Regions from separate parts of the Streptomyces sp. NPDC048361 genome, predicted to be linked through region 2. Evidence: riboswitches for the same ligand, from Rfam matches in the RefSeq annotation. Region 2 holds a riboswitch; the other holds the start of a gene.
The links. A riboswitch is a leader RNA that binds a small molecule or an ion and turns the genes downstream of it on or off. The one in region 2 is predicted to bind S-adenosylmethionine.
Positions count from the first base shown of each region.

Region 1: it holds a riboswitch for S-adenosylmethionine, as region 2 does, so the genes downstream of both, AB0D31_RS25030 (aminotransferase class V-fold PLP-dependent enzyme) here and thrC (threonine synthase) in region 2, are expected to answer to the same signal.

Region 1 is NZ_JBEZKW010000048.1:10,854-16,350, forward strand. It holds gene AB0D31_RS25020 (rhomboid family intramembrane serine protease) at 1-596, shown strand, start outside; gene AB0D31_RS25025 (Lrp/AsnC ligand binding domain-containing protein) at 593-874, shown strand; gene AB0D31_RS25030 (aminotransferase class V-fold PLP-dependent enzyme) at 1,181-2,581, opposite strand; SAM riboswitch class IV at 2,829-2,946, opposite strand; gene trpD (anthranilate phosphoribosyltransferase) at 3,276-4,340, opposite strand; gene AB0D31_RS25040 (cytochrome bc complex cytochrome b subunit) at 4,592-5,497, opposite strand, start outside.
Region 2 is NZ_JBEZKW010000054.1:22,766-28,262, reverse strand. It holds gene AB0D31_RS26620 (cold-shock protein) at 406-609, opposite strand; gene AB0D31_RS26615 (MoaD/ThiS family protein) at 1,040-1,315, opposite strand; gene thrC (threonine synthase) at 1,408-2,694, opposite strand; SAM riboswitch class I at 2,712-2,883, opposite strand; gene AB0D31_RS26605 (glucosyl-3-phosphoglycerate synthase) at 3,017-3,964, shown strand; gene AB0D31_RS26600 (trehalose-6-phosphate synthase) at 4,076-5,497, shown strand, end outside.

The DNA.
Region 1 (5,497 bases), on a different contig from region 2:
CCCAGAGCGACTACTTCACGCGGTGGGGCGTCGTCCCCAGGGAGCTCATGACGGGGCACGCGCACGCCCTGCTCACCCCGCTCACCGCGCTGTTCGTCCAGGGCAGCTGGCTGCACCTGCTCGGCAACATGCTGTTCCTGTACGTGTTCGGCGCGATGACGGAGGAGCGCGTCGGCCGGATCGAGTTCGCCCTGTTCTACCTCGTGTCGGGCTATCTGGCGCTGCTCGGGTACGCCGTGGCGCACGCGGAGTCGGAGCAGACCCTGGTGGGGGCGTCCGGGGCGATCTCGGCGGTCCTCGGCGCGTTCCTCTGCCTCTTCCCCAGGGCGCGGGTGACGAGCATCTTCCCCTTCCTGCTCTTCCTGCCGCTGCGCTTCCCCGCGTGGATCGTGCTCGTCTTCTGGTTCGCGCTCCAGTGGCTGGCGATCCGGAGCGCGCCGTCCGGGCCGGGGGTGGCCTATCTCGCGCATCTCGTCGGCTTCGGCCTGGGCTTCCTCTACGCGTGGGTCCGTTTCCGCGGGGCGGATAGAGTGAAACGCCGAGAGCCCGTGAAGACCGCGGGTCCGGCCGCCACCGAGGGAGAAAGCCAGCCGTGATCACCGCGATCGTGCTCATCAAGACCAGCGTGGACCGGATTCCCGAGATCGCGGAGTCCATCGCGGCGCTGGACAGCGTCAGCGAGGTGTACTCGGTGACGGGTACGTACGATCTGATCGCGCTGGTCAGGGTGGCTCGCCACGACGACCTGGCGGACATCATCCCGGGCAGCATCAGCAAGATCCCCGGGGTCGAGGGCACGGATACGCACGTCGCGTTCCGCACGTACTCCCAGCACGACCTGGAAGCGGCCTTCGCCATCGGCCTGGACTCCTGACCCCGGGCATCCCCGGCCCGGCCGGGCCTTCGGGTGCGGACCGTGCCCGCTTCCCGCGCCGTTCCCCGCGCCGCCCCTGGCGGGGTTGCCCTTGACAGCGCGCCCAGCAGAGGCACCCCCAGCCCGGCCCGGGCCCGGCCTTCGGGTGCGCACCGTGCGTGGCCGGGCGCGCAGTTCCCCGCGTCCCCAGCAGAGCCGATGCCGACCAGCGCGCACATCCCAGCCCGTCCGGCGTTTGAGGACGAGCGCCGTTCAGGCGCGAACGGGGTTTGGGGCGGAGCCCCAGGGAGGTGGGGCCCGGCGGGGTCAGACCGCGGGGACGCAGCGGCCGGACTCCGTGCGGTACTGCCACTTCGCGCCGTCCCGGACGAGCTCCCGCACCGCCCCCACAAACCGCTCCACATGCTCGTTCGGCGTGCCCGCACCGAAGCTGACCCGGATCGCGTTCAGGGACCGCTCACCCGGCTCCGCCTCCGGCGCCCCGCACTCCCCCGGGTCCTGCGGCTCGCTGCCGAGCAGCGTGCGTACCAGCGGGTGGGCGCAGAAGAGCCCGTCGCGCACCCCGATCCCGTACTCCGCGGAGAGCGCCGCCGCGAAGTGCGAGCTGTTCCACCCGTCGACGACGAACGAGATGACGCCGACCCGGGGCGCGTCGTCCCCGAAGAGGGAGAGGACCCGCACTTCGGGAACGGCCGCCAGACCCTCGCGGACCTTCGCGATCAGGTGCCGCTCGCGCGAGACCAGCGCGTCGAACCCCGCCTCGGTCAGCGCCTTGCACGCGGAGGCGATGGAGTAGACGCCGATGACGTTGGGCGAGCCGGCCTCGTGGCGGGCGGCCGTGGTGTGCCACTCGACATCCACCCCGCCGTCGGCGCGCCGCGCGACCCGCTTGGAGGCGCCGCCCCCCGCCAGGTACGGCTCCGCTTCCTGGAGCCAGTCCGCGCGGCCGGCCAGCACGCCCGAGCCGAACGGCGCGTACAGCTTGTGCCCGGAGAAGGCGACCCAGTCGACGTCCAACTCCCGTACGGAGACGGGGTGATGGGGCGCGAGCTGGGCCGCGTCGAGCACGATGCGCGCACCGTGGGCGTGGGCCGCGGCGGCGAGTTCCTTCACGGGCCACAGCTCGCCGGTGACGTTGGACGCGCCGGTGACGCAGACGAGGGCGGGCCCGTACGGGTCGCGGTCGGCGAGGGCCCGTTCCAGGGTTTCGACGGCCTGGTGCGGGGTGCGCGGCGCGTTCAGGTAGGTCACGCGGGCGTCCTGCCACGGCAGCAGCGAGGCGTGGTGCTCGGTCTCGTAGACGAAGACCTGGCAGTCGGCGGGAAGCGCCCGGGCGAGCAGGTTGAGCGAGTCGGTGGTGGAGCGGGTGAAGACGACCTGGTCACCGGGGCGGCAGTCGAGGAACTCCGCCACCGTCACCCGGCTGTTCTCGAACAGGTCGGTCGAGAGCTGCGAGAGATAGCCGGCTCCGCGGTGCACGCTGCCGTAGTAGGGGGCGTAGGCGGCCACGTCGTCCCAGACCCGCTGGAGGGCGGGCGCGCTCGCCGCGTAGTCCAGGGCGGCGTACGTCACCTCGCCGCCGGTGACGAGCGGCACGGTGACGTCGCGGCCGAGCACCGGCAGCGGCGCAGCGCAGCAGGGGTCGGCACAGGCGGCGGAGTCGAGGGGGGCGGAGGCGGTGACGGCGGCGGAGGGGTGTGCGGACATGGCGGTATCTCCCAGCAGGGCAAGGCGAGTTGGCTTCGGACCCCGGGTACGGCGACACGGCCCAGCGATCGAGTGGCCTCAACTGGCGTGCCGTACAAGGGGGTTGTCCTCGGACACGCGGCACGGGAAAGGGCCGCGCGGAGGAGGGTGAAGAAGGGGCGGAAACGCCCTATCGCATTCGCTTGCTCACGAGACTGCTCCCTTGAGGACCAGGACCCCAGGGCTGTGACATCACGCGATGTCCAGGGGTCCGCGCTTGCCGTAGGCCTTGCTGCCTACGACCTGGTCTTCACCCGGGGCACCCCGCCACGGACGGAGGGTTGCCGGACAGCGAGCCGGGGCCTAAATCGCTGTCACTCATGACCTTGAACAGCATCCTGCCATACGTTGCGGCGGGCGCAAGGCACAGTCCGCGATCTGGACTGCGCCGTGCGCCACAGGGCGCGCCGAGTGGTGCGCACCGCCGGCCTGTCGTGGCCTGTCGTGGCCTGTCGTGGGGTCCTCCCTGGCCCTTCAGGCCTTGGGGAGGTTGAGGACGAGCTCCCTTCAGGCGCGAACGGGGTCTGGGGCGGGGCCCCAGGAGCTTGGACCGCGCCCCAGGCCCCGGGAGACCCCGCCGCGCCCCTCCCCGAAATCCCCCGGGGGTGGGAAAGGGACTCCCACCCCGGCGGAGCCGCACCCTTGGGCGGGCGGCTCAGGCGTTGCTCGCGGCAACCCAGCGGTCGAGGGAGCGCTGGGCCGCGCCGGAGTCGATGGCCTCGGCGGCCCGGACCATCGCGGCGGCGAGCTGCCCGGCGAGCGGGCCCTCGCCCGGCTCAAGGGCGACCAGGGCGGCGGCGGAGTTGAGCAGGACCGCGTCCCGTACCGGGCCCTTCTCACCGGTCAGGAGCCGGCGGACGATCTCCGCGTTGTACGAGGGGTCGCCGCCGGCCAGCGCCTCGACGGGCACCCTCTCGATGCCGACGTCACGCGGGTCGAAGCGCTCCTCGCGGACGGCGCCGTCCCGCACCACCCACACCCGCGAAGTGGCGGTGGTGGTCAGTTCGTCCAGGCCGTCGTCGCCGCGGAAGACCAGCGCGGAGGAGCCGCGCTCGGCGAGCACGCCGGCGACGATGGGCGCCATGCGCGGGTCGGCGACCCCGGTGGCCTGGGCGCGTACCCTCGCCGGATTGGTGAGCGGGCCGAGCACGTTGAAGGTGGTGCGGATGCCCAACTCCCTGCGGGCGGCGGCCACATGGCGCAGCGCGGGGTGGAACGTCACCGCGAAGCACATGGTGATCCCGGCCTGCTCGGCCACCTCCACGACGCGCTGCGGCGAGAGCCGCAGATTGACGCCGAGCTTCTCCAGGACGTCGGACGCGCCGCTGGCGGATGAGGCGGCGCGGTTGCCGTGCTTGACGACCTTGGCTCCGGCCCCGGCGACCACGATCGCCGACATGGTGGAGATGTTGACCGTCTTGGCGCCGTCGCCGCCGGTGCCCACGATGTCGACGCTGGGTCCCGGCACCTGGATCAGATGGGCGTGCGCGTACATGGTGCGCACAAGGCCGGTGATCTCGGCGACCGTCTCGCCCTTGGCGCGCAGCGCGATCATGAAGCCGGCGATCTGGGCGTTGGTCGCCTCGCCGCTCATGATCTGGTCCATCGCCCAGGCGGTGGCGTCCTCGCTCTGGTCGGTACCGCTCAGCAGCGAGTCCAGGACACCCGGCCAGGAGTGGGCCGCCACGGTGTCGCCTCCGGTGGGGGTAACAGCGCTCATGGTCGCTCCTGGTGGTCACAAAGGATGGGATGCCGCCCGTCAGCCTATCGACAGCGCGACGCGCGGCGGCATGCCTGCCCGCAGTGCGGACGCGGCGCGGGGACGGGCGTGGACAGGGCAGGACGGCGCGCGCGGGGGCGGCGTGCGGACCTGCACGGGGGCGGCGTCGGGACGGAAAAGACTCCGGCCCGGCCCCCGTGAAGGGGCCGGGCCGGAGCCTCGGTTGTGGCGACCGCTAGGTCAAGCGGGGATCAGTGGTGGCCGTGGCCGCTCGTGATCTCCTCGTACTCCTCGGCCGTCGGCTTGGGGATCTGGTTCCCCTCGCCGTAGTAGCCCTTGCTGAGCTTGGCGCGCAGCTTCTGCGTCCGGGAGACCTTCCGGGCGACACCGTTCTCGTCGACCGTCGGGCCGATCTCGGCCGGCTTGTACTGCTCGTGCGCGGTGAGCTTGTAGCGCGCACCGGCGTCGAGCGGCTCGTGGATCTCGACGAACTCACCGTGCGGCAGCCGCTTGATGATGCCGGACTCGCGTCCGTGCAGCACCTTCTCGGCGTCGCGCCGCTGCAGACCCAGGCAGATCCGCTTGGTGGCGACGAACGCGAGGACCGGAGCGACGAAGAACGCGATCCGCACGAACCAGGTGATGACGTTGATCGAGAGGTGGAAGTGGGTCGCCCAGAGGTCGTTTCCACCACCGATGAGCAGCACCATGTACCAGGTGATCCACGCGACGCCGAACGCGGTACGCGTCGGCGCGTTGCGCGGCCGGTCCGCGATGTGGTGCTCGCGCTTGTCGCCGGTGACCCAGGACTCGATGAACGGGTAGACCGCGATGGTCGCGAGGACCAGCGGGAAGATCACCAGCGGGATGAACACACCCAGGACGAGGGTGTGGCCCCACAGGTTGATCTCCCAGCCCGGCATCACTCGGATGAGGCCTTCGGAGAAGCCCATGTACCAGTCGGGCTGGGCGCCGGTGGAGACCTGGTCCGGCCGGTAGGGGCCGATCGCCCAGATCGGGTTGATCGAGGCGATCGCCGCGACCACCGCGATGACGCCGAAGACCAGGAAGAAGAAGCCGCCGGCCTTCGCCATGTACACCGGGAGCAGCGGCATGCCGACGACGTTCTTGTTGGTACGTCCCGGACCCGCGAACTG
Region 2 (5,497 bases):
GCGGGGGCTCCGCCCCCACGCCCCCGGCGCCGGCTTGCGGCCGGACTCCCTTGCGCCGTTCCCCGCGCCCCCTCTATGACCCCGTTCGCTTTCGGGTGCGGGCCGTGCTGGGTTGCTCGCGCAGTTCCCCGCGCCCCTGTAGGACACCCGGTTGCCGAATGGTCGCGACCCCCCGCGGGCACAGCCGCCGCCTTTACGTCACAGGCCCTCGCCCCTGTAGGGCACCCGGTGCCGAACGGTCGCGCCCATCGCGGCGCAGTCGCCGCCCATACGTCACACGCCCGCGCCCCCTTAACTACTCGGTGCGGGGGCCGAGCCCTAAGTAGGTGGGGGATGCGTGAAGGGGGCCACCCAATGGGTGGTCCCCTTCATGCGTGAGTGCGTCGGTGGCCGATCGCGCCGAGATCAGACGGCGAGCTTGACCATGTCCGCCTGTGGACCCTTCTGGCCCTGCGAGATCTCGAACTCGACTCGCTGACCTTCTTCAAGGGTGCGGTAACCGTCCATCTGGATCGCACTGTAGTGGACGAAAACATCCGCACCACCGTCGACCGCGATGAAGCCGTACCCCTTCTCCGCGTTGAACCACTTGACGGTGCCCTGAGCCATGCCTAACTCCCCTATTACTGGCCCTTGCACGGGGCCACACTTCGCGGACCCGGGTCAGACCTGCACCCTCCGACAGGAGAGGGTGTGCGCCGGAACGCGTCGACCGCGGCTGAATGTATCTGCCCAACTGCCCTCTGCAACAGGTCAATCGGACGAGAATTCCGGGCGCACTCAGGGAGCGGAATGCCATCAATTCAACATTCCGGGGCAAGTCGGGCCGGGCAAAGCGCACTTAGGGCGCAAAGGGCTCACAGACTTTGACCCCATGTTGTCGCGTTCTCATATGCGCTTGGCACTCGAAGCGAAGGGGCTTCCCCAACTGTACCGCGCTCAACCATATGGAATAGCCCCCTCCGCTTCTTATGCGGAGGGGGCTATTCCATATGTGCCGGGAACGGAGAAGGGCGCGGAGGGCGCGGAGAAGGGCGCCTCAGCCGCCCGCTACCGCCGGAATGATCGAGACGCCGGCGCCGTCGGGCGTAGCCGTCTCCAGGCCCTGCTCAAAGCGCACGTCGTCGTCGTTGACGTACACGTTGACGAAGCGGCGCAGCTTGCCCTGGTCGTCCAGAACGCGCGCGGCGATCCCGGTGTGGTTCTTCTCCAGGTCGGCGATGACCTCGGCGAGGGTGCCGCCCTCGGCGGCGACCTCGGCCTTCCCGCCGGTGTAGGTGCGCAGGATCGTGGGGATGCGGACGTTCACGCTCATGGGTTCGGTGCTCCTAATCGTTCAGGATCGGCGGTGGCTCGGGCGCCGCTCGGCGAGCCGGGCCCGCGTCGCGCGGACGGCCGGCTCCATGCTCAGTGGGCCAGGCCCGCGTCGCGGAAGGCGTCCAGGCTCGGGCGGATGGTCGCGGTCGCCTGGGACGTGGCGGCCACCGCGTCGAGGGTCTTGAGCCCGTCACCGGTGTTGAGCACGACCGTGGTGAGCGACGGGTCGATGAGACCGGCCTCGATGAGCTTCTTCGTGACGCCGACCGTCACACCGCCCGCGGTCTCCGCGAAAATGCCCTCGGTACGGGCGAGCAGCTTGATGGCGTCGACGATCTGCTCGTCGTTGACGTCCTCCACCGCGCCGCCCGTACGGCGCGCGATGTCCAGGACGTACGGGCCGTCCGCCGGGTTGCCGATGGCGAGCGACTTCGCGATGGTGTCCGGCTTCTGCGGGCGTACGACGTCGTGCCCGGCCTTGAAGGCGGTCGACACCGGGGAGCAGCCCTCGGCCTGGGCGCCGAAGATCTTGTACGGCTTGTCCTCGACGAGACCGAGCTTGATCAGCTCCTGGAGCCCCTTGTCGATCTTGGTGAGCTGGGAGCCGGAGGCGATCGGGATGACCAGCTGGTCGGGCAGCCGCCAGCCGAGCTGCTCGCAGATCTCGTACGCCAGCGTCTTGGAACCCTCGCCGTAGTACGGACGCAGGTTGACGTTGACGAAGCCCCAGCCCTCGCCCAGCGGGTCGCCGATGAGCTCCGAGCAGAAGCGGTTCACGTCGTCGTAGTTGCCCTCGATGCCGACGAGCTCGCCGCCGTACACCGCGGCCATGACGACCTTGCCCTGCTCCAGGTCGTGCGGGATGAACACGCAGGAGCGGAAGCCGGCCCGCGCGGCGGCCGCGCCGACCGCGCCGGCGAGGTTTCCGGTGGAGGAGCAGGAGAGCGTGGTGAAGCCGAAGGCGCGCGCCGCCTCCAGGGCCTGCGCGACGACGCGGTCCTTGAAGGAGTGCGTCGGGTTGCCGGAGTCGTCCTTGACGAACAGCTTGCCGGGCTCGATGCCCAGCTCGCGCGCCAGGTTCTCGGCCTTGACGAGCTTGGTGAAGCCCGGGTTCAGGTTCGGCTTCTCGGCCACGTCGGCCGGGACGGGCAGCAGCGGCGCGTAACGCCAGATGTTCTCAGGACCGGCCTCGATCTGCTTGCGCAGCGCCTCGGGGTCGCCGAGCGGCAGGTCATAAGCCACTTCGAGCGGCCCGAAACACAGTTCGCAGGCGAAGATCGGGCCCAATTCGAAACGCTGGCCGCATTCGCGGCAGGAAAGCCCGGACGCCGGACCGAGATCAACGGTCGTACGGGTTTCGACGGTCTGTGCAGACATGGAGGGGAGGCCCTTTCTCCTCATCTTCCTCAGGGCGAACTTCGCCATGAGACGGATTTGGCACCTTCCCTAGCCGGTGGCCTCGTGTCCTGACCGACGTGGTCGCTTGACCGACGTGATCGACGAGAACCGACTGGAGGGTTGCCGGGGCTTCAACGGGCCGTTTCCCTCTGCCCCTCTGGATGAGCGGTATTCGATTGTCGGCGTGGGGACCCCCGGCATGCGACGGTCCTTCGCGTTGTTCAAGACTGTAACCGAAGCCCTGGACGGTTGAGATAGTCGTCCGAACCGCGAGATGGATCACACGAGGAGGCCGACGACCGTGCTGGAAGAGGTGGAACGCTGGCTGAGCAGGCGTTCCTGGTCCGCGGCCGAGCGGCCGCTGGAGCGGATGCTGGCCGCGAAACACCGTACGGGAACCACCGTCAGTGTCGTGCTGCCCGCGCTCGACGAGGAGGCCACGGTCGGCGAGATCGTGGCCACGATCAGGCGCGAGCTGATGACGGCTGCCGTGCCGCTCGTCGACGAGCTGGTGGTGGTCGACTCCGGCTCGCGCGACCGTACGGCCCAGGTCGCGGCGGCGGCCGGCGCCCGTGTCGTGCACCGCGACGCGATCCTGCCCGCGCTGCCCGCACTGCCCGGCAAGGGCGAGGTGCTGTGGCGCTCGCTCCTCGTGACCAGCGGCGACGTGGTCTGTTTCGTCGACGCCGACCTCAAGGACTTCGACGCCGGGTTCGTCTCCGGGATCGTCGGGCCGCTCCTGACCGAACCCGACGTGGACTTCGTCAAGGCCATGTACGACCGGCCGCTCGGTGCGGCGGCGGGCCAGGGCGGCCGGGTCACCGAGCTCGTGGCGCGCCCCCTGCTCAACCTCCACTGGCCCCAACTGGCCGGAATAGTCCAGCCGTTGGGCGGCGAGTACGCGGCCAGGCGCTCGCTCCTGGAACGGCTGCCGTTCCCCGTCGGGTACGGGGTGGAGCTCGCGCTCCTCGTCGACGCGCTGCACACGGTGGGGCTCGACGCGCTGGCCCAGGTCGACGTGGGCGTGCGCAAACACCGCCACCAGGACGGCCAGGCGCTCGGCCGGATGGCCGCCGCGATCTACCGCACCGCCCAGCTGCGCCTGTCCCGCGGCCATCTCGTACGCCCCGAGCTGACCCAGTTCGAGCGCGGCGAGCACGGCTTCGTACCGCGCACGTACGCGGTGGACACGGAGGAGCGGCCGCCGATGCGGGAGATCGAGGAGTACCAGGTGCACCGGGCCGCATAGCCGGCGGCGGGGGCGGCTCGCGGTGTCCAGCGTGGCCGGCGCGGCCGGATCTGTCGGTGGGGCGGGCGTACGCGTGTTTGAGGTGTTGCGGGGCGGGCTAGGTTCCGCAACATGGTCACCGCGCACACTTCCCCCCGGGCTCAGGTCCTCGTCGCGTCCAACCGCGGCCCCGTTTCGTACGTCTTCCAGGAGGACGGCTCCCTGGAGTCCAGGCGGGGCGGGGGCGGGCTCGTCTCCGGGCTCAGCGCGATCGGCTCCGACGTGGAGTCGGTGTGGGTGTGCGCGGCGCTCGGCGACGGCGACCGCGAGGCGGTGCGACGGGGCGTGGGCGAGCAGGGCGTCCGCATGCTGGACATCGACGCGGACGTTTTCACCGATGCCTACAACGGCATCGCCAACTCGGTGCTGTGGTTCGTCCAGCACATGCTGTACCAGACGCCGCTTGAGCCGTCCTTCGACGCCGAGTTCCGGCGGCAGTGGGCCTCGTACGAGGCGTACAACCGGGCCTTCGCCGAGGCGCTGGCGGCGGAGGCGGCGGACGGGGCACGCGTCCTGGTGCAGGACTACCACCTGGCGCTGGTGCCGGGCATGCTCCGCGAGCTCCGCCCCGACCTGCGGATCGGGCACTTCTCGCACACGCCGTGGGCGCCGGTGGACTACTTCCGGATGCTTCCGGACGACATCGCGCGGCAGCTGCTGCGGGGGATGCTCGGGGCGGACCGGCTCGGGTTCCTGACCTGGCGGTGGGCGTCGGCGTTCGCGGACGCGGTCGTGGTCACGCTGGAGGGCGAGGCCGATCTGATCACGCCGACCGGTGACGGGCGGCGCCGGTTCCGGCACGGGCCGGCCGGGGGGCCGGTGCGCGAGACGGACATCGCGGTGCACCCGCTGGGCGCGGACGGCGACTTCCTGCGCGAGCGCGCGCACCAGACCGACGTCGAGGAGCGGATCGTCGCGCTGCGCGAGCAGATCGGGGCCGGCCGCAGGACGATCGTGCGGGTCGACCGCACCGAGCTGTCGAAGAACATCGTGCGCGGACTGCACGCCTACCGGCACCTCCTGGAGACCCGTCCCGAGTGGCGCGAACGGGTCGTGCACGTGGCGTTCGCCTACCCCTCGCGGCAGGACCTCGCGGTGTACCGGGAGTACACGGCGGAGGTCGCGCGTGTGGCCGAGGAGATCAACTCGGCGTACGGTACGGCGAGTTGGACCCCGGTCATCCTGCATGTCCAGGACGACTTCGCCCGCTCCCTCGCGGCGTACCGCCTCGCGGACGTCGCCCTGGTCAACCCCGTGCGCGACGGCATGAACCTCGTCGCCAAGGAGGTGCCGGTGGTGTCGGACGCCGGGTGCGCGCTTGTGCTGTCGCGTGAGGCGGGGGCGTACGAGGAGCTCGGCGCGGACGCGCTGGTCGTGAACCCGTACGACGTGACGGGCACGGCCGAGGCGCTGCACGCGGGCCTGAGCATGGGCGAGGCCGAGCGGGCCGAGCGGACGAAGCGGCTGGCCGCTGCGGGCACGGCGCTGCCGCCC